DNA from 4 places in the Bradyrhizobium sp. HKCCYLRH3097 genome. Region 4 is predicted to be linked to each of the others. Evidence: predicted binding sites of a transcription regulator. Region 4 holds the regulator's gene; each other region holds the start of a gene.
What was found. The regulator LexA, encoded in region 4, represses DNA repair genes until DNA is damaged. The targets are predictions, from matches to a motif close to TGTTCNNNNTGTGTTCNG.
Positions count from the first base shown of each region.

Region 1 (4,502 bases), on a different contig from region 4:
GGGATCATCGGCCGCTAGAATCAAACGCGTCATGCTGTTGGCTCCGGCACGACCTGATTGGCTCAAGACGCTATCAACACGCTCGCGATCGGCTCCCGGCGCCCAGGACTGGCGTCGGAAATGTCGGTGCCGCCGCGCGGATCCGGTCCGCTCGTCCGCGCGCACGCATTCGATTATTCGCGCTGAAGATCGTATCCGGCGCTCGGAAACTCAGGCTCACTGCATTCGGTCATGCAGCAACCGCAGATTTCGGCAGAACACCACACATCTGCAAACGGGCGCCGGAACGTCGGCAACGCAACGTCCACGGCACCCGCCGCCGTCTTACCTCTACTCCTCCGTCGGCTCCTCGCCGTCGGCGTCGGCGTCGCGCTCGGCGTTGCCGGCCAGGATCTGCTCGGCGATCAGGCCGGAGTTCTGGCGGATCGCGGCTTCGATCTTGGCGGTCATGTCCGGATTGGCCTTGAGGAACGATTTCGAATTCTCACGTCCCTGCCCGAGACGCTGGCTATCGTAGGAGAACCAGGCGCCGGACTTCTCGACGATGCCGGCCTTTACGCCGAGATCGAGGATCTCGCCCATCTTGGAGACGCCCTCGCCATACATGATGTCGAACTCGACCTGCTTGAACGGCGGCGCCAGCTTGTTCTTCACCACCTTCACACGGGTGGAATTGCCGATCACCTCGTCGCGCTCCTTGATCGCGCCGATGCGGCGGATGTCGAGGCGGACCGAGGCATAGAACTTCAGCGCATTGCCGCCGGTGGTGGTCTCCGGCGAGCCGTACATCACACCGATCTTCATGCGGATCTGGTTGATGAAGATCACCATCGTGTTGGACTTGTTGATCGAGGCCGTCAGCTTGCGCAGAGCCTGGCTCATCAGGCGGGCCTGCAGGCCCGGCAGCGACTCGCCCATCTCGCCTTCGAGCTCGGCCTTCGGCACCAGCGCCGCCACGGAGTCGACCACCAGCACGTCGACCGCACCGGAACGCACCAGGGTGTCGCAGATCTCCAGCGCCTGCTCACCCGTATCCGGCTGCGAGATCAGAAGCTCGTCGATGTTCACGCCGAGCTTGCGCGCATACACCGGATCGAGCGCATGCTCGGCATCGATGAAGGCGCAGATGCCGCCCTTCTTCTGCGCTTCCGCCACCGTGTGCAGCGCCAGCGTGGTCTTGCCCGAGGATTCCGGCCCGTAGATCTCGACGATGCGGCCCTTCGGCAGACCGCCGATGCCGAGCGCGATGTCGAGCCCGAGCGAGCCGCTGGACACCGTATCGACATCCATCGAACGGTCGTTCTTGCCCAGCTTCATCACCGAGCCCTTGCCGAACTGACGCTCGATCTGGGACAGCGCAGCGGAGAGCGCCTTACTCTTATCCATGGAGGAACCTTCGACGATACGCAGGGCGGTGGCGGACATTGGCGCTCCTTATGGCGGGGATTCGCGGGATGGACAAACGGTTAACGAGGTCGGCCAGCAATCTTGAGGTGAATGTACTCCATCCGTTCTTTGTTCGCAATATGTTCTTCTCGACATTCACACCCCTCTTTCACAAGCCCCTGACAACCCGCGGGAGACACGCCTGCCGCTCGAGGGCCGAGGGCCGGCGCGCGGTGCACCGAGCACCAGCGAGGGAGCGCTGCCCGATCAGCGCGCCCGGAAGCGAAGTACGGCATGCGGGATGCTGGATGACGGCGACTGCGAAGGGATCCCGATCCGGCTGGAGGCGGAAGCCATGCGCGCGAACGGCGCAGCCGCCGACCGGCGATCACGCGGATTAAAACCAAACTGTCCGAGCGCTCCAACCTCATCTCCCGCACCAGCGGCAGACGCCGACCCAACTATAAATTGTTATTGTCGTCTCGGCCGTGTCCCATCATCCTGCTGGTCCTTCTCTGTGAGCCTCGCAGACTGCTTCCAATTTTCGGAACCAGCATGACCGGATCCAACAACGAACAGACCCTCACGCTGTGGCGCCCTGTCGGCCCAAAGGAGCTTGCCTTGATCGAGGCGTCGGGCATGCGTGCGTTTCCGCCGCGCCTTCCGGAGCAGCCGATCTTCTACCCGGTGCTGACCGAGGACTATGCCGTGAAGATCGCACGGGACTGGAACGTGCCGGCGAGCGGCGCCGGCCACGTGCTGCGCTTTGCGATCCTGCGAGGCTTCATCGACACCTACGAGGTGCGCGAGGCCGGCGGCCGCAAGCATCGCGAGTACTGGATTCCCAGCGAAGACCTCGCCGACTTCAACGCCGCAATCGTTGGACCGATCGTGCTTGTCAGGTCTTTTCCTTGAAACTACCAACTCCTACACGCGTGCGTAGATCGCACATTCCGTGGTTCTCCTGAGAGGAACGAAGTTCCATCGCCTCTTCTGCTTTTGTTCGGCTCGTCGTGCGTGCAGGCGCACGATTTCGATGCAGACGCGCAGCCGCGCGCAAGCGGCGGCCGGCCATCAGGTTCCGCATCACGTGGCGTGCAAGCACTCGACGGCCACCATATGACGGACGACAGATGAAGCGACGAACCTCGGACGCCCCCGTGTCGGACCCTGCCCAAGGATGCGTTAGCGCGCCATTGGCGCGGCTCCTCATGCCGGCCCGAGGAATGGCCCGGAAAAAACCCGCGTGATCCGCATCACGCGCGCCGGCGCTCACGACATCTTCAAGCCACAAACCATTGTCATAAACTTTGGGTTGCGTTATAGAATCGTGGTTGTCGTACGTCTGAGCAGATTTTTGATCAGCCCCGGATTTGTTTGTTCGTTGCGATGATGGTCGCCGCACATCCTCTAGTGTATCGCCTTTGGTGTGCCGTCGACCGATCCCTTGCAGCCTGCCAGCTCCGACACTTGCAGGCTCCGTCACACGTAGGCGCACGGCCCTGAAACCATCCGCGCCGAAAGAAAGCCCCGGACGACGTCCGGGGCTTTCGACGTTGATAGCTCCGCTCGGGATGCATCTCCCTCCGTCATTGTCGTGATGTCGGGGAACGGATCGCGTGCGTTGCGCTTCATATTGGCGATGACAACAAATGACGTGACGTGCCCGTCCTGCAGGGCCGGCCTTCAAAGGATCGAGCTTCACTCGCAGCAAGACGCCGCGGGAGAGAGGCGTTGTCCGGCCTGCGATGAACTCTTGGAGATGGTCGACGGCGCGACGCAGATCGCCTACCGACTGACAGTCGTGCCGGAACGGATCTTCGACCACAGCCAGGTGCGCGCCCCACGGCGGCCGATCGAGATTGCAACCTTGATCTGACGCAAGGCACGCCTACAGATTTCGCACTAATTTAATCGTGTCACTGCCGAACTGCCCTCGCTGGGAAGCTACGACGTTGACGCCGAGCCTCGGACCGCAGCGGTCCGAGGCTCATTCGTTGGCCCGCGATTCGTCCGGTTGCGCCGCACATCACCAACGGCAATCAGCCTAACCGAAGCGATCAGCGCGACCGACCGTATTTTACCGGAATTGATCCGAGTGGGTTTTGCGCTTCCATTTGTGGTGCGTACATCAAACCCAGCGGCCTGGGGCGGTCAGGGCTCACCGGTTTTGGCAATGCCGCTCTATTTCTTTCGTATCCGCAACGGCCACTTCTCAGGCGCGTCCGAGTATGGGACCGAGTGCGCCGACCGCAATGCAGCCTGGAAAGAGATGACCACCGTCTGTGCCGACATGGCCAGCAGCATCTCGCGCAAGCTCGCCGAAAACTCCGAATGGCAGATGGAGCTGCTCGACGAGGCAAGGCAGCCGGTCTTCCGCATCCGGATCGTCGCCGAGTCGCTGGATCAGGCCTGACGGCTCGCCACACCTCTTGTGGATCGTCGCAGGCGAAAAATGCAACCCAAGATTGTAGTCAACGAGGTTGACTTGCGCGTCATTTCGGCAGCCGAACTTGATCGAGATCAAAATGCCTGTCTGCATCTTGGCAGACATTTAAATTTGTATGGGTAATCTGATCTTCAAATGTCCGCGAACGGGGATGAACGTGCAGCATTGGCTGGAAGAGCCGAAGCCGGGCGATCCCACGTGCTCCTATGAAACCGTGGTCTGCAAGGCCTGCACGCGGCTTCATTTCATCAATCGGGATACACGCAAGCTTCTTGGCGAAAAGGAATGAGGCGCTCGCGGCAATCGTTCAATCGGCGCTGGGAAGCCGCCGCATCGTGAACTCGATGGCCCCATCGGGAAGCTCGCGCCAGCTTTCGACGGCGCTCATGTAGCCAGCCTTGGGATAGCGGGTCAGATAGTCGCGGGCCTTGGCGCGCGCTTGCTCGCGCGGCAGCGTGAACGTGTCGCGAACGTAGCCGTCGCGAGCCCCCACGGCGCCCTTCTGGCGCCGGGCCGCCATCCGGCTGGCAATGTCCCGGGGGCGCATCCCCATCGACGAACTCCAACGCGCTGCCACACCGTCAATATAGACGGGGCCGCGAGGAATCCGAGTCCGCAATCGGCAAACGGGCCCCGAAGGGTCAGAGCCCGCCCGACCCGAGCGCGA
Region 1 is NZ_JBNPTX010000014.1:60,679-65,180, reverse strand. It holds gene ACQR0U_RS27690 (DUF1835 domain-containing protein) at 1-33, opposite strand, end outside; gene recA (recombinase RecA) at 331-1,425, opposite strand; gene ACQR0U_RS27680 (hypothetical protein) at 2,008-2,301, shown strand; gene ACQR0U_RS27675 (hypothetical protein) at 3,143-3,265, shown strand; gene ACQR0U_RS27670 (DUF6894 family protein) at 3,563-3,802, shown strand; gene ACQR0U_RS27665 (hypothetical protein) at 4,143-4,388, opposite strand.
Region 1: a site for LexA is predicted at 1,517-1,534, ahead of recA (recombinase RecA). Genes of this name have one in related genera too.

Region 2 (4,502 bases), on a different contig from region 4:
TGTCGCCCCCAGCAACAGCCTTCTCATCGCATTCCCCAAACCACGTCCGACGCCCGCACGCACGCTCTCACCAACGCCCACCCGCCGGACGTTGATAGCTCCTTCCGCCGTAAAAAGCCGTCACCCAAAGGACACAACGGCTCGGCAAGTGCCGGTTCTGGCACACAAAAAAGGCCGGCGCGAGGCCGGCCTTTCGACATATTCGCTTTTTGCGTGCAATCAGTAGCGCGACACGATCGGGCCGCCGAAGTGATAGGAGACGCCCGCCTTGACGGTGTGCACGGTGTCGCTCCACTCGGAGCGATTGGCCGGAACCGCGCTGTACTGAATCGAGCTCTTGCCGAAGTCGAGATAGTTGTATTCGACCTTGGCCGACCAGTTCGGCGCGAACATGTACTCGGCGCCGGCGCCGATCGTCCAACCCCAGCGCCAGTTGTTCTGAGCGAAGCTATTCGCCGCGCCACCATTGAGCGCTGCGTCGTAGCGGTGTTGGAGATCGCCGACGGCAGCGCCGCCGCTGACAAAGAACAGCGCCGGACCCGCAGCCCAGCCGAGGCGGCCCTTGATGTCGCCGAAGCCGCGCAGCCTGGTGAAGTAGGTATCGCCGAGACCGGCGTTGACGACGCCCGACCGGCCGTTGATGTCGGCCCAGTGATAGTCGCCCTCGAGACCGAACACGATGTTGTCGACCTGCCAGTTGTAGCCGACCACACCGCCGACGAAGCCGCCGCTGGTGTCATAGTTCTGGGTGCCGGCAAAGATCGCCGTATTCGGCGCCCCGAAGAAGGTCTCGTTGCTGCGGCCCCAGCCGCCGCCGCCCTGCAGGCCGAGGTAGAAGCCGGCCCAGGTCGGAAGCGGCGCCGGCGCCATCACCGGGGCCTTCGTGTACGGGCGGGCGGCGAGATCGGCGGCTCCCGCCGGCGTCAGCGCCCCCAAAACCATCAAGCTGACAGCTCCGAGAAAAATTCGTTTCATCCCAAGTCTCCCGCGTTGGGCGTCTCCAAAATGGTCCCCGGAGACGCTCGTCTGTGAAGTTGGTGCGACCACGCTTGCGGCCCCAATCCATCCTCAAATATACGCGATTCAACCCTGGATACCGTCTCCCAAAAGCCACAGCCGAGGAGGAAGTGAGGCCGGCTAACTTAATGAAAGTTAATCCCTTTTTCGTGAATAAGGGAACTTTTTCCGGGTTCCATTGCGAGAACTTGCGGTTCCATCGAGTTCCGTGGAACTCGACGCACGGTTGTAGACATATGCGCGCGAACAAAACTGGAACAATGGCCTTCCGCCTGCTATATGTGGATAAGCAATGGACAGGGCGGGTGGACCGCGCGGCAACCGTATAGGGTCCGCCGCGAGAGGAAGGGTTAGCCACCGGACGCCGTGAGGCCGGTGTGGACGGCCGGTCCGATGATCGAGAACCGCGGGAGAGTGGTGATGGCGGGTAGTGTGAACAAGGTGATTCTGGTCGGCAACCTCGGCAAGGACCCCGAGATCCGGCGCACGCAGGATGGGCGGCCGATCGCCAATCTGAGCATTGCGACGTCGGAAACGTGGCGCGACAAGGCGACAGGCGAGCGCAAGGAAAAGACCGAGTGGCACCGCGTGGTGATCTTCAACGAGGGTCTTTGCAAGGTCGCCGAGCAGTATTTGAAGAAGGGCGCCAAGGTTTACATCGAGGGCGCGCTGCAGACCCGCAAATGGACCGATCAGAGCGGTGTCGAGAAGTACTCGACCGAGGTCGTGCTGCAGGGCTTCAACTCCACCCTGACGATGCTCGATGGCCGGGGCGGTGGTGGCGGCAGCTTCTCCGATGACATGGGTGGCGGTGATTTCGGCAGCAGCGGTCCGTCGATGGCGCCGCCGCGCCGCGCGGTTGCTTCGGCGGGCGGTGGCGGACGCAACAGCGACATGGACGACGACATTCCGTTCTGAGGCGCGCGCGGACGCTGCTGATGCGAGCCGGCTTGCCCGTGTCTGGACGGCAGGCCGGCGGTCATCCGAGGGGGCCGGCCGGGGTGCTGCAAGCGATCGTGCGAGGTTGGTACGATGATGGAGGCTGTGGCAAGGACCCTCGACTTCTATTGGCTCGCCGAGGGCCTGAAGCGCGAGTTGCGCCACAGCTGGCTGTCTGACGGGCGCCGCGAGAGCGTGGCCGAGCATAGCTGGAGCATGTCTCTGCTCGCGTTGCTCGTGCACCGTCATCTCGAAAGACCGGTCGAGATCGATCGCGTGCTGAAGATGATCATCGTCCACGACCTCGTCGAGGCGCTGGTCGGAGACGTCCCCTTCTTCGAGACCGGCAGCCGAAAGGATGCCAAGGTCGCCAAGGAGCGCGAGGCGATCGAAGTCATCCGGTCGCGCTTGCCCGGGGGAGGCGGGCAGGAGATATTCGACCTGTTCCATGAATTTGAGGCGAAGCTCACGGCGGAGGCCAAGTTCGCCGCGGCGCTCGATCACCTCGAGGTTCAGATGCAGCACAACCTTGCCGATCTTGGGACCTGGGAGCCCGTCGAGTACGATCTCGTCTACACCAAGATGGACGCGGTATGCGCCCATGACGCCATGCTCGTCGAACTGTGCGGGCTGGTGAAAGGCCAAGCCGAAGCCAAGATGCGTGCTGGCAGCGTGGATGTCGACGCAATCAAGGAACGTCTGCACGAGCTGCGGGCTGCGATCTAGCTCTGGGGGCTGCCATGAGCTTCGCGCCGCTGCTCGACGCCGAGCCCGCCGTCCAGCTGCACGCCGTCGCCGCGATGACGGCGTTCGCGCTCGGGCTCGTTCAGTTCGCCGCCCCGAAGGGGACCGTGCCGCATCGAACGGTCGGCTGGATCTGGGTCGCGCTCATGGTTGCCGTTGCAGCCAGTTCGTTCTGGATTCACACCATCCGGTTGGTCGGTCCATGGAGCCCGATCCACCTGCTGTCGATCTACACGCTGGCCGTGCTGCCGCTGGCGGTGTGGGCTGCGCACCGGCACCGGGTGGCGGCCCATCGCCGGGCCATGATCATGCTGTTTTCCGGCGCCCTGGTGATCGCCGGACTGTTCACGCTGCTGCCGGGACGTATCATGCACAAGGTCGTCTTCGGGCCGTAGCCGAAACGGTTCCCGGAGCCTGCCATGGGCGGCCGCGGCAGCCGGTTAAGTGACTGGAAAGGCGAGCAGAAAAAGCGCTCTTCGGATCGCCTTGGGGGTGGCCTGCGGCACGCTCCTGCGCTATATGATTCCAAGCGATTTTCGCGTGTCAAAACCGACCGGTATCCCCTTTGTCCGATAAAGAAGATGAGAAGCCCGGCGAGCCGGGCGGACCTTCCGACATTCGTCCCGTCTCCATCCTCGATGAGATGAAGCGCTCCTACCTCGATTACGCGATGAGCGTGATCGTGTCGCGAGCGCTGCCCGATGCGCGCGACGGCCTGAAGCCGGTGCATCGGCGCATCCTCTATTCGATGTACGAGCAGGGGCACACGCCCGACAAGAAATACGTCAAGTCCGCGCGCGTGGTCGGTGACGTCATCGGTAAATACCATCCGCATGGCGACCAGTCGATCTACGACGCCATGGTGCGCATGGCGCAGGACTTCTCGATGCGCGTGCCGCTGATCGACGGCCAGGGCAATTTCGGCTCCGTCGACGGCGATCCGCCGGCCGCCTACCGATACACCGAAGCGAAGCTCGCCAAGTCGGCGATCCCGCTGCTCGACGACATCGACAAGGACACCGTCGACTTCCAGCCGAACTACGACAATTCGGACAAGGAACCGTCGGTTCTTCCGGCCAAATATCCGAACCTGCTGGTCAATGGCGCCGGCGGCATCGCGGTCGGCATGGCCACCAACATCCCGCCGCACAATCTCGGCGAGGTGATCGATGCCTGCATCGCGCTGATCGACAATCCCGCGCTCACGATCGACGAGCTCATCAACATCATTCCGGGGCCGGATTTCCCGACCGGCGGCATCATTCTTGGACGCGCCGGCGTCCGCTCGGCCTATCATCTGGGCCGCGGCTCGATCATGATGCGCGGCAAGGTGACGATCGACACGATCCGCAAGGATCGCGAGGCGATCATCATCTCCGAGATTCCCTACCAGGTGAACAAGGCCACGATGGTCGAGCGCATCGCCGAATTGGTGCGCGAGAAGAAGGTCGAAGGCGTTGCCGACCTGCGCGACGAGAGCGACCGCGACGGCTACCGCGTCGTCGTCGAGCTGAAGCGCGACGCCGTGCCGGACGTCGTGCTCAACCAGCTCTACAAGTTCACGCCGCTGCAGACGAGCTTCGCCGCCAACATGCTGGCGCTCGACGGCGGCCGCCCGCAGACGATGACGTTGAAGGACCTGCTGACGATCTTCGTCGCGTTCCGCGAGCGTGTCGTCACGCGCAGGACCAAGTTCCTGCTCAACAAGGCGCGCGACCGCGCCCACATCCTGGTCGGCCTCGCCGTGGCCGTAGCCAATATCGACGAGGTCATCCGGGTCATCAGGACCTCGCCCGATCCTG
Region 2 is NZ_JBNPTX010000002.1:14,454-18,955, forward strand. It holds gene ACQR0U_RS05765 (outer membrane protein) at 1-27, opposite strand, end outside; gene ACQR0U_RS05770 (outer membrane protein) at 220-975, opposite strand; gene ACQR0U_RS05775 (single-stranded DNA-binding protein) at 1,438-1,935, shown strand; gene ACQR0U_RS05780 (HD domain-containing protein) at 2,050-2,682, shown strand; gene ACQR0U_RS05785 (DUF2306 domain-containing protein) at 2,697-3,095, shown strand; gene gyrA (DNA gyrase subunit A) at 3,266-4,502, shown strand, end outside.
Region 2: a site for LexA is predicted at 1,260-1,277, ahead of ACQR0U_RS05775 (single-stranded DNA-binding protein). Genes of this name have one in related genera too.

Region 3 (4,502 bases), on a different contig from region 4:
CGCCGATGCTCGTTGCCTCGTTCGCGACGGCCTCGGCGGCTTCGGGCTGCGGCGCATCCGCAGCGACGGCGGTTTCCGCCTCGGCGACGCCGCTTTCGGCGGCCGTCTCGGCCCCGGACGCCTCGTCCGCCACATCCGGCGTGACGAAATCGACGGTTGGCAGCGATGCCAGGGCCGACACCGACGCGGTTTCCGCCTGCTCCTCACCAACCACCGCGGGCACGGCGACGGCCTGCTCGGTCACCGGAGCGACGGCGGCCTCCGCGACGGTGGGAACCTGCTCGTCGGCCGGCTCGCCGGCGACAACTGCGAGGTCCCCGCCCGGCACGGCCTGCGCATCTGCCGGCTCAGCCGGAGCGGCTTCCGCAGCGGCAGCCTCCGCGACGGCAGCAGCCTCGACGGGCTTCTCAATCGGCTTGGGCGGCAGCGGCGGGCGCTTCTCCATGCGATAGCCGAGCGCGCGCAGGATCGAGGCGAAGTCCTCGCCGGCCGAGCCGGTGAGCGAGGTCATCGCCTGCGTCACCACGAAGCCACGGCCGTCGAAGGCGCCGGCCGGCTTTTCGCCCGGTGCATTGTCGCGCCAGGCCAGGGCGGGACGAATCAGGTCGGCCAGCCGCTCCAGGATGTCGACGCGCACGGCGCGCTCGCCCGCCTGCTTGTAGCCGAGCACGCGATAGGCATCGCGCGGCAGCGCCTTGTCGACCGGGAACGAGGTCCGGCCCGAGCTCGCCAGATGCTGCGCGCCGGTCAGGGCGGACATGTCGACATTGCCCTGCTTCTCGGCCCACAGCAGCGCAGCGAGCGCGCGCGCGGCGGGCTTGAGCAGCGCCGGGACGTAGATGTGGTAGGCACCGAAGCGGACGCCGTACTTGCGCAAGGTGGCGCGCGACGGCTGGTCCAGATCCTTCATCTCGGCGGCGATCTTGGCGCGCTCGATGACGCCGAGCGCCTCCACCAGCTGGAACGCGATGCCGCGGCCGATGCCGGTGATGTCCTCGGCCTTGGACAACTCGAACAGCGGGCCGAGCAGCTTCTCGATATGCGTCTTCAGCCACAGATCGAGCCGCGCCTGGACCTTGTCGCGCGCAGCACCGGTCAGCCGCTCGTCGGCGATGATGCGCAGGCGCGGATGCAGCGCGTCGTCGGCCGCGACCAGCTTGGCGACCGCGTCGCCGGTCCAGCGCACCGTGCCGTCGGCGGTGAGCACGATGTGCTCGTCGGGCGCGCTGGACAGCTTCTCGGCGCGCGCCTCGATCTCGCCGGCCAGCGCCTTCTGGGCAGCAGCCTGCAAGGCCTTGGCCTCCGAGCCGGCTTCGGCGGCGTCGGGCGCGAAGGTGAATCCATCCAGGCGGCCGATCGCGTGCCCTTCAACGATCACTTCGCCGGTCTTGCCGATTTCCGTATTCAAAACACTGTTCTCCCGCAGGCGCCGCATCAATACACTGGTACGACGATCAACGAAACGCTCCGTGAGCCGTTCATGAAGGGCGTCTGACAATTTATTTTCGAGTTCGCGGGTAATCCCCTGCCAATAATCAGGGTCGCGCAGCCAGTCGGGCCGGTTGGCCACGAAGGTCCAGGTACGGATCTGTGCAATCCGCCCCGACAGCGTATCGATGTCGCCATCGACGCGGTCGGCCTGATCGACCTGGGCCGCGTACCAGGCGTCCGGAATACGCCCCTTCTGCATCAGGAAGCCGAACACGGTGGTCACCAGCTCCGCATGGGCGGCCGGCGACAGCCTGCGATAGTCGGGAATCTGGCAGGTTTCCCACAGACGCTCGACCGCGGCCGCGCCGTGAGCGATGTCGCGCACCTCGGCATCGCGCGCGGCGTGATCGAGCACGCGCAGGTCCTCCGCAATCGGCGCGCGCGTCAGCGCCTCATGCGCCGGCGCGACCGCCAGCGAGACCTGAAGCGCGCTCAAGGACGCGAAATCAAGCCGGGAGTTGCGCCATTGCAGCACCTTCACGGTATCGAAGGCATGGTTCTGGAGCGCATTGACCAGCTCGGGCTCGAATGGCGCACAACGTCCGGTGGTGCCGAACGTGCCATTGCGCGTCGCGCGTCCGGCACGGCCGGCGATCTGGGCAAATTCCGACGGCGTGAGCCGGCGGAACTGATAGCCGTCATATTTGCGGTCGGACGCGAAGGCGACGTGATCGACGTCGAGGTTGAGCCCCATGCCGACCGCATCGGTGGCGACGAGATAGTCGACGTCACCGTTCTGGAACATCGCCACCTGCGCGTTGCGGGTTCGCGGCGACAGCGATCCCAGCACGACAGCGGCGCCGCCATGCTGGCGGCGGATCAGCTCGGCGATGGCGTAGACCTCGTCGGCCGAGAACGCCACGATGGCGGTCCGGCGCGGCTGTCGCGTGATCTTGCGATCACCGGCGAATTCGAGTTGCGACAATCGTGGCCGCGTCACCATCGACGCGCCCGGCAGCAGACGCTCGATGATGGGACGCATCGTCGCAGCACCCAGCAGCAGCGTCTCGTCGCGACCGCGGCGATTGAGGATGCGGTCGGTGAAGACGTGGCCGCGCTCGAGATCGGACGCGATCTGGATCTCGTCGACGGCCAGGAACGACACGTCGAGATCCCTGGGCATCGCTTCGACGGTCGACACCCAGTAGCGCGGATTTTTCGGCTTGATCTTCTCCTCGCCGGTGATCAGCGCGACGGCCTCGCTGCCGACGCGATCGGCGATCTTGTTGTAGACCTCACGCGCGAGCAGCCGCAGCGGCAGTCCGATGATGCCGGAGGAATGCGCGAGCATGCGCTCGATCGCCAGATGCGTCTTGCCGGTGTTGGTGGGGCCGAGCACGGCGGTGACGCCGCTTCCGGGAGCGCGGTCGGACGTGCGCTCGAAAGGCGAGGCAGCCGAAGAGGACGAAAAAGCCATTCGTTAAATGTGGGTCTCGAAGCCGGCGTTGGAAGCGCGCCGTTCACGCGCGACGGATGCGGAATAATCGTGTGTCTGGAGAGGCTGCGATGCTGACCCCTGTCTCACATTGTGACGCATATAGTGACGCAGCTTAAGCTTCGGAACGCCTTGAGAACGAATCGCGAAGGAATCGCTGACTCCGTCGGCTTTCCGGCTTCGTTCACCGCAACATCTCGCGCTCTGCCATCAAGCCAGCACTAGATCAAGTTTTCGCGGGCTCCACAAGCAACGCTTTCGCGATGGAACTGGCGCGCGTTCAGCGCGTCCCGAGTCGAATCAGAATCAGGGAAGAGTCAAACGGATTCACGCGCAGCAGACAGCATCCATAGGGGGTACCGACAAATCGGAGCTCATGAGCCCGTCAGTCCGGAGATCATGCAGCGCGAACCCGGAATCTCCATCGGATTCAAGCGATAGCGGACGGCATGCCTTCAGACCATCACGCCACGGCCGCTGTCGCGGCCCAGCCGCTGACGGGGCTGTGCCGCAACGACGAGATTCCGATGTGGAGGAGCAGAGAAACGACGCACTACTGGGTCTTGGCGACGTGCGGCGCCGCCTGGGTGATGAACGACGTCGCTTCCAGCATCGCGGTCCCCAACGGGGTCGGGATCACCATCTTGAACGGCACCAGCACACGGGTGCCGGCGATCGGCACGAAGAAGATCTCCATGTTGCGGGCCTGAGCCAGATATTTGATCACCGGCCGGTCCGGGATGTAGCCCGCGACTGGCGTGAAGTAGATCGCGCAGACCAGCGCCGGGCCACGATAACCCTTGTCTGCCTTGACGTTCTCCATGCGCTTGTAGTCGAGCTTGAGCTCGTAGCGCATGCGGCCGTCGAACACGGGCGCAGCGCCGCGGCACGAGTCCGGCGACAGCAGCTCGCCGTTGCCCGGCACGCGCACCAGAGAGGCCGTCATCGGATCGAGCACGCCACGCTTGTGGGCATCCGTCACCGGAATGCGGTCGGGATCGACCGGAGGCGCCGGCTCGATGGCGAAGTCCTTCACAGTACCGTTCTGCAGATTGATGCGGATCTGCTCGGATTTCTTTCCCGTCGTGGTCGATGCCTGGTAGCTCTGGCCGACCAGGGCGCCGTTGACGACGCGCCCCTGCACCGAGCCGGTGCCTGATCCTTGCGAGAAGCTCTTGAGCAGGCCGGCGGTGCCGCCCTGAGCCGCGGCACCATACTGATCATCCCCGATCTCGACCGCCCAGGTGCCCTTGCCGACGGGGATGCCAGCCAGGGAAGCCTCGTATTGAGCGTCCAACCGAGCCTGCGCCTGGGCGTCTTGCGCCAGCAACAACAGGCAGAGCGCTGCCCCGGCCGCGGCCAGGCGACAGGAGAGAAATGAGGGAACCGAGATGATGGTCACGTGACGAATGATCCTACCGATCCGCCTGCCTGAGCGCCGGACCGATCCGACGCGCCGTCCTTGCTACTTAAGCCAAAAACGCCTTCAAACAACGCGAACCGTCCGACAATGGCGGTTTGTCCAGCGCTTTGCAGCTGAACAGCACTCAGACCGTCATCCGCAGCTCTGCCGGAA
Region 3 is NZ_JBNPTX010000001.1:658,099-662,600, reverse strand. It holds gene ACQR0U_RS02995 (helicase-related protein) at 1-2,908, opposite strand, end outside; gene ACQR0U_RS02990 (DUF3108 domain-containing protein) at 3,480-4,256, opposite strand.
Region 3: a site for LexA is predicted at 3,050-3,067, ahead of ACQR0U_RS02995 (helicase-related protein). Genes of this name have one in related genera too.

Region 4 (4,502 bases):
GAAGCGTTTCACCGCATCCTGGCGCGGGACCTCGCGGCGCTGCGGACGCAGCCGCCCGAGGCGATGTCGGCGATGGACGGCTATGCCGTGCGCGCGGCGGACGCCGCCCAGGCCAAGGCGCGGCTGAAGGTCATCGGGGAGGTCGCGGCGGGGCGGCCGTTCGATCGCGTGGTTGGACCCGGCGAGGCGGCGCGGATCTTCACCGGTGGCGTTGTTCCGGAGGGCGCGGACGCGGTGGTGATCCAGGAGGACACGATCGCCGAAGATGGCCACGTCGTGATCACCGAGGCCGCGATCAAGGGCCGGCATATCCGGCCGGCGGGCGTCGACTTTCACCAGGGCATGGTGCTGCTGAAGTCCGGGCGCCGGCTCAGCGACCGCGACCTGTCGCTGGCGGCCAGCATGAATCATCCGGCGCTGCCGGTGCGGCGCCGGCCGAAGGTGGCGCTGCTCGCCACCGGCGACGAGCTGGTGATGCCGGGCTCGACGCCCGGCCCGGGCCAGATCGTCTATTCCAACGGCTACGCCTTGCGGGCGCTGGTGCGCAACGAGGGCGGGACCCCGATCGATCTCGGCATCGCCGCGGATACGATGGAGGCGACGATCGCCGGCATCCGCCGGGCCCGAGAGGCCAAGGCCGACATCTTGATCACGACCGGCGGCGCCTCGGTCGGCGATCACGACCTGGTCAAGCAGGCGCTCGAAGCCGAGGGCGTCGAGATGGCGTTCTGGAAGATCGCGATGCGGCCGGGCAAGCCGATGATGCACGGACGGCTCGGCGACATCAGGGTGATCGGACTGCCCGGCAATCCGGTGTCGTCCTATGTCTGCGCCCTCCTGTTCCTGGTGCCGCTGATTCGGCGGCTGCTCGGCCGCGACGAGGCCGTGATGCCGCGCGAGACCGCCCTGCTCGGCCGCGAGCTCGGGCCGAACGATTCGCGCGAGGACTATCTGCGGGCGCGGCTCGAAGAGCGCGCCGACGGCACGCTGATCGCCACCCCGGTGAGCCAGCAGGATTCGTCGCTGCTCGGCAATCTCGCGCTCTCGCAGGCTGTGGTGATCCGGCCGGCGTTTGCGCCGAAGGCGCCTGCCGGCAGCCCGTGCGAGATCCTGCGCCTGCCGAATTGAGCCGCTTCCCCGGTAAAGCCCGGTCTGTTCATCATATTTTTAGGATTGCGGAACACACATCGAACATATAGTGTCCGTTCATGATTTGTTTTTAGTATGTTGCGGGCGACGCGATGACGGTCCGACTCCAGGGCGCTCTCAGCCGGTTTGTGCGCGAGGCGCAGCTCTTGGACTCGGACGACAACAAACCGGGGACCAGGTCGAGATGCTGACGCGCAAACAGTACGAACTTCTGCGGTTCATCAACGAGCGGCTCAAGGAAGCCGGCGTGCCGCCGTCCTTCGACGAGATGAAGGATGCGCTCGATCTGCGCTCGAAGTCCGGCATTCATCGCCTGATCACGGCGCTCGAGGAGCGCGGCTTCATCCGCCGGCTGCCCAACCGCGCCCGCGCGATCGAGGTGATCAAGCTGCCCGAGCTGTCACAGGCCGCCAACAACCGCCGCGGCTTCACCCCATCGGTGATCGAGGGCAATCTCGGCAAGGTGCGCACCAGCACTCCCGCGCTGGACGATGGCGAGCGCCCCGTCGCAGTGCCGGTGATGGGCCGCATCGCCGCCGGTACTCCGATCGAGGCGCTACAGACGCGCAGCCACACCATCAGCGTGCCTGCCGACATGCTCGGCAACGGCGATCACTATGCGCTCGAGGTGCGCGGCGACTCCATGGTCGATGCCGGCATCCTCGACGGCGACATGGCGCTGATCCAACGCAACGAGACCGCCGACACCGGCGACATCGTGGTGGCGCTGATCGACGATGAGGAAGCGACGTTGAAGCGCTTCCGCCGCCGCGGCGCATCGATCGCGCTGGAGCCGGCCAACACCGCCTACGAGGTACGCATCCTGCCGCCGAACCGGGTGAAGATCCAAGGCAAGCTGGTCGGGCTGTACCGCAAGTACTGATCGCGAATGGGATCGGTCGATGGGCGGCGGGCGCACGCGCTTTCGCCGCCGATCGGAGGCTGCCCAGCAAAATACGTCACGCGCGAATGCACCTCATGATGTGCAGCGCGGCATGCTCAAACGCTTGTGATCGGCTGCGGGCACACGCGATGCAGATCAGCGCAGAATTGCCGCGAAGCGCGCGCTAACATCACCATCGATGTCCACTCTGATAGAGGCCTGCGCCTGTCCGGGGGGAGCGTGGGTCGGCTATCTCTCAACGAGGAGCGATCCGATGTGTGACTACAGCCTCCATGCGGTTGCGTCCCGTCCCGCCAAGGTCGGCGAGACGTTGATCTCGATGATCTTCCGTGGCACCGCCACCCGCGGCTTCGCGCTGGAGAGCGAGCCGACCGTCGCAGTCTGCATGCTGCCCGGCACCGAGTTGGCCTTCGCCGAGGACGTCCGCTACGACAGCCGCTGGCTCTGGACCCGGACGATCCGCGAGCGCGTCGCAAAGTTCAACAGCATCGAGACTCACATTCCCGATCGCCATCACGACGCGATCGAATTCGCCGATGGCCGCCACGTGCTGGTGACCCAGCTCTGCGAGGGCCAGCGCGTCACCGTGCTGCAATTGCCGGTCAGCAAGCAGCCGGCGGAGCGACGCCCGGACATCGCCGAGGACGTGCCGCCTTCGCAGGCCACACCGATTCGCCGCATCAGCATCACCTGAGGGGTCTCCGCATCGGCATTTCTCTCGGTCGTGAGCGAGCTTTCGACCGTGGGAGATTTGGGTTCTGCAAGCGCAAAGTCCTCTCGGGCGAACCTCACGCCCCGGCATCGCATCGGATAGGAACGACATCCCTCGGCCGCCATGATGTGCCGGGGGAGCCTGCTGCCGTGGTCAACAAGATCGATTGGAACAAGGCCGCCGGGATCACCGAGCCCGGCTGCAATATGCTTGTGTTCGGATGGCTGACAGTCACGGCTGACGACATCGCCATCTGGCAACGTTATCCGCGCGCTGCGTTCACGCTGGCCGAAAGCCCCTCGCTGTTCGATGGACTTGGCAACATGGACCCTGGCGACACAGAGTATCATCTCGGTACGTTCGAGCTGCCCGGCACTCAGTCTTCTTCGCCCTGCTCCGTCTCCGGCGGCGTCGCGTCCTGAGGCCGCACGGCCGGCGCGCGCGGCGTCAGCGTCGTGTCGAACTCGCCGGCCTCGGCGGGCGCCGGCCACCATGGGCGGTCAGTGCCGCCGGCGCGCGCCGGCGTGACGGCGAAGCTCCTGCCCTGCCGCACCAGCATCAAGGCGCCCTGCTGCCGCAGCCGCTCGCGATCGATGACGGCCGCCGCGCAGGATGACGGCGCGGCGCGCGCGGTGACGATGAGCGCGGCACGGGCGCAATCATCGGCGAGCGCCTCGGCGCGCAGGGTCAGGGCGGCGAATCGGCCGTCGGCCATCGCGACCACGCAGCCCGCCTCGTCGCAGGAGACGCCATCGGTGAGCGATGAATCCGCCGGCAGCCGGGCATCGGCGTCGGCCGCGAGCCACTCCTTGGTGGCGAACACGTCCTTGCCGGTGCGCATCACATGCAGGCGTCCGTCACGACCGCGCACCGCCACCGCGCGCCCATCGCCGGCGATCAGCACGTCGGGCAGCGGCGTCGCGGCGGCCCACGCGGCGGCCACCACGAGCCCCACGGCGCCCGACCAGCGCAGCGGGGTGCGCAGCAGGCCGATCAGGATGACACCGAGGCTGGCCAGGATCAGTGGACCGATGCCGAAGGCCGGGATGCGCCCGACCGCGCCGGGCAGCGCCGCCACCCAGCGCGTCACCGCGATCATCCAGTCGATGCCGAGGCCCATCAGCGTCCACCAGGGACCGTCGAGTCCGAACGGCGCCGCCACGAGGCCCATCAGGCCGGCCGGCATCACCAGCGCCGAGACGACCGGCATCGCTGCGAGATTGGCGAGCACGCCATAGGGCGTGACGCGATGGAAATGGAAGGCGGCATAGGGCGTGGTGGCGAGCCCCGCGATCAGCGAGGCCAGCAACAGCATCGCAAGCTCGCGGCCGCCCCACAGCGCGATGCGCTGGGTGGCCGAGCTGTCCGGCGTCGCGAACAGTCTGGGCAGGCCGAACTGCACCAGCGCGACCAGGCCGAGCGTTGCCGCGAACGACATCTGGAAGCTCGGATGCACGAGCGCTTCCGGGGCCGCCGCCAGCACGATCATCGCCGCGACCGCGAGCGTGCGGAAGGTGACGGCGCGGCGGTCGACCATGACCGCGATCAGCACGACGGCCGTCATGAAGAACGACCTTTGGGTCGCGACCTCCGCGCCTGAGAGCAACAGATAGAACGCCGCCGCGACCAGCGCCGCGGCCGCCGCCCATTTCTTGATCGGATGGCTGATGGTGAGGCCGGGGATCAGCGCCAGCAGCGCGCGCACGGCGAAGAACACGACGCCGGCGACGACCGCCA
Region 4 is NZ_JBNPTX010000012.1:132,384-136,885, reverse strand. It holds gene ACQR0U_RS25750 (molybdopterin molybdotransferase MoeA) at 1-1,128, shown strand, start outside; gene lexA (transcriptional repressor LexA) at 1,334-2,032, shown strand; gene ACQR0U_RS25740 (hypothetical protein) at 2,307-2,747, shown strand; gene ACQR0U_RS25735 (hypothetical protein) at 2,915-3,187, shown strand; gene ACQR0U_RS25730 (ComEC/Rec2 family competence protein) at 3,142-4,502, opposite strand, start outside.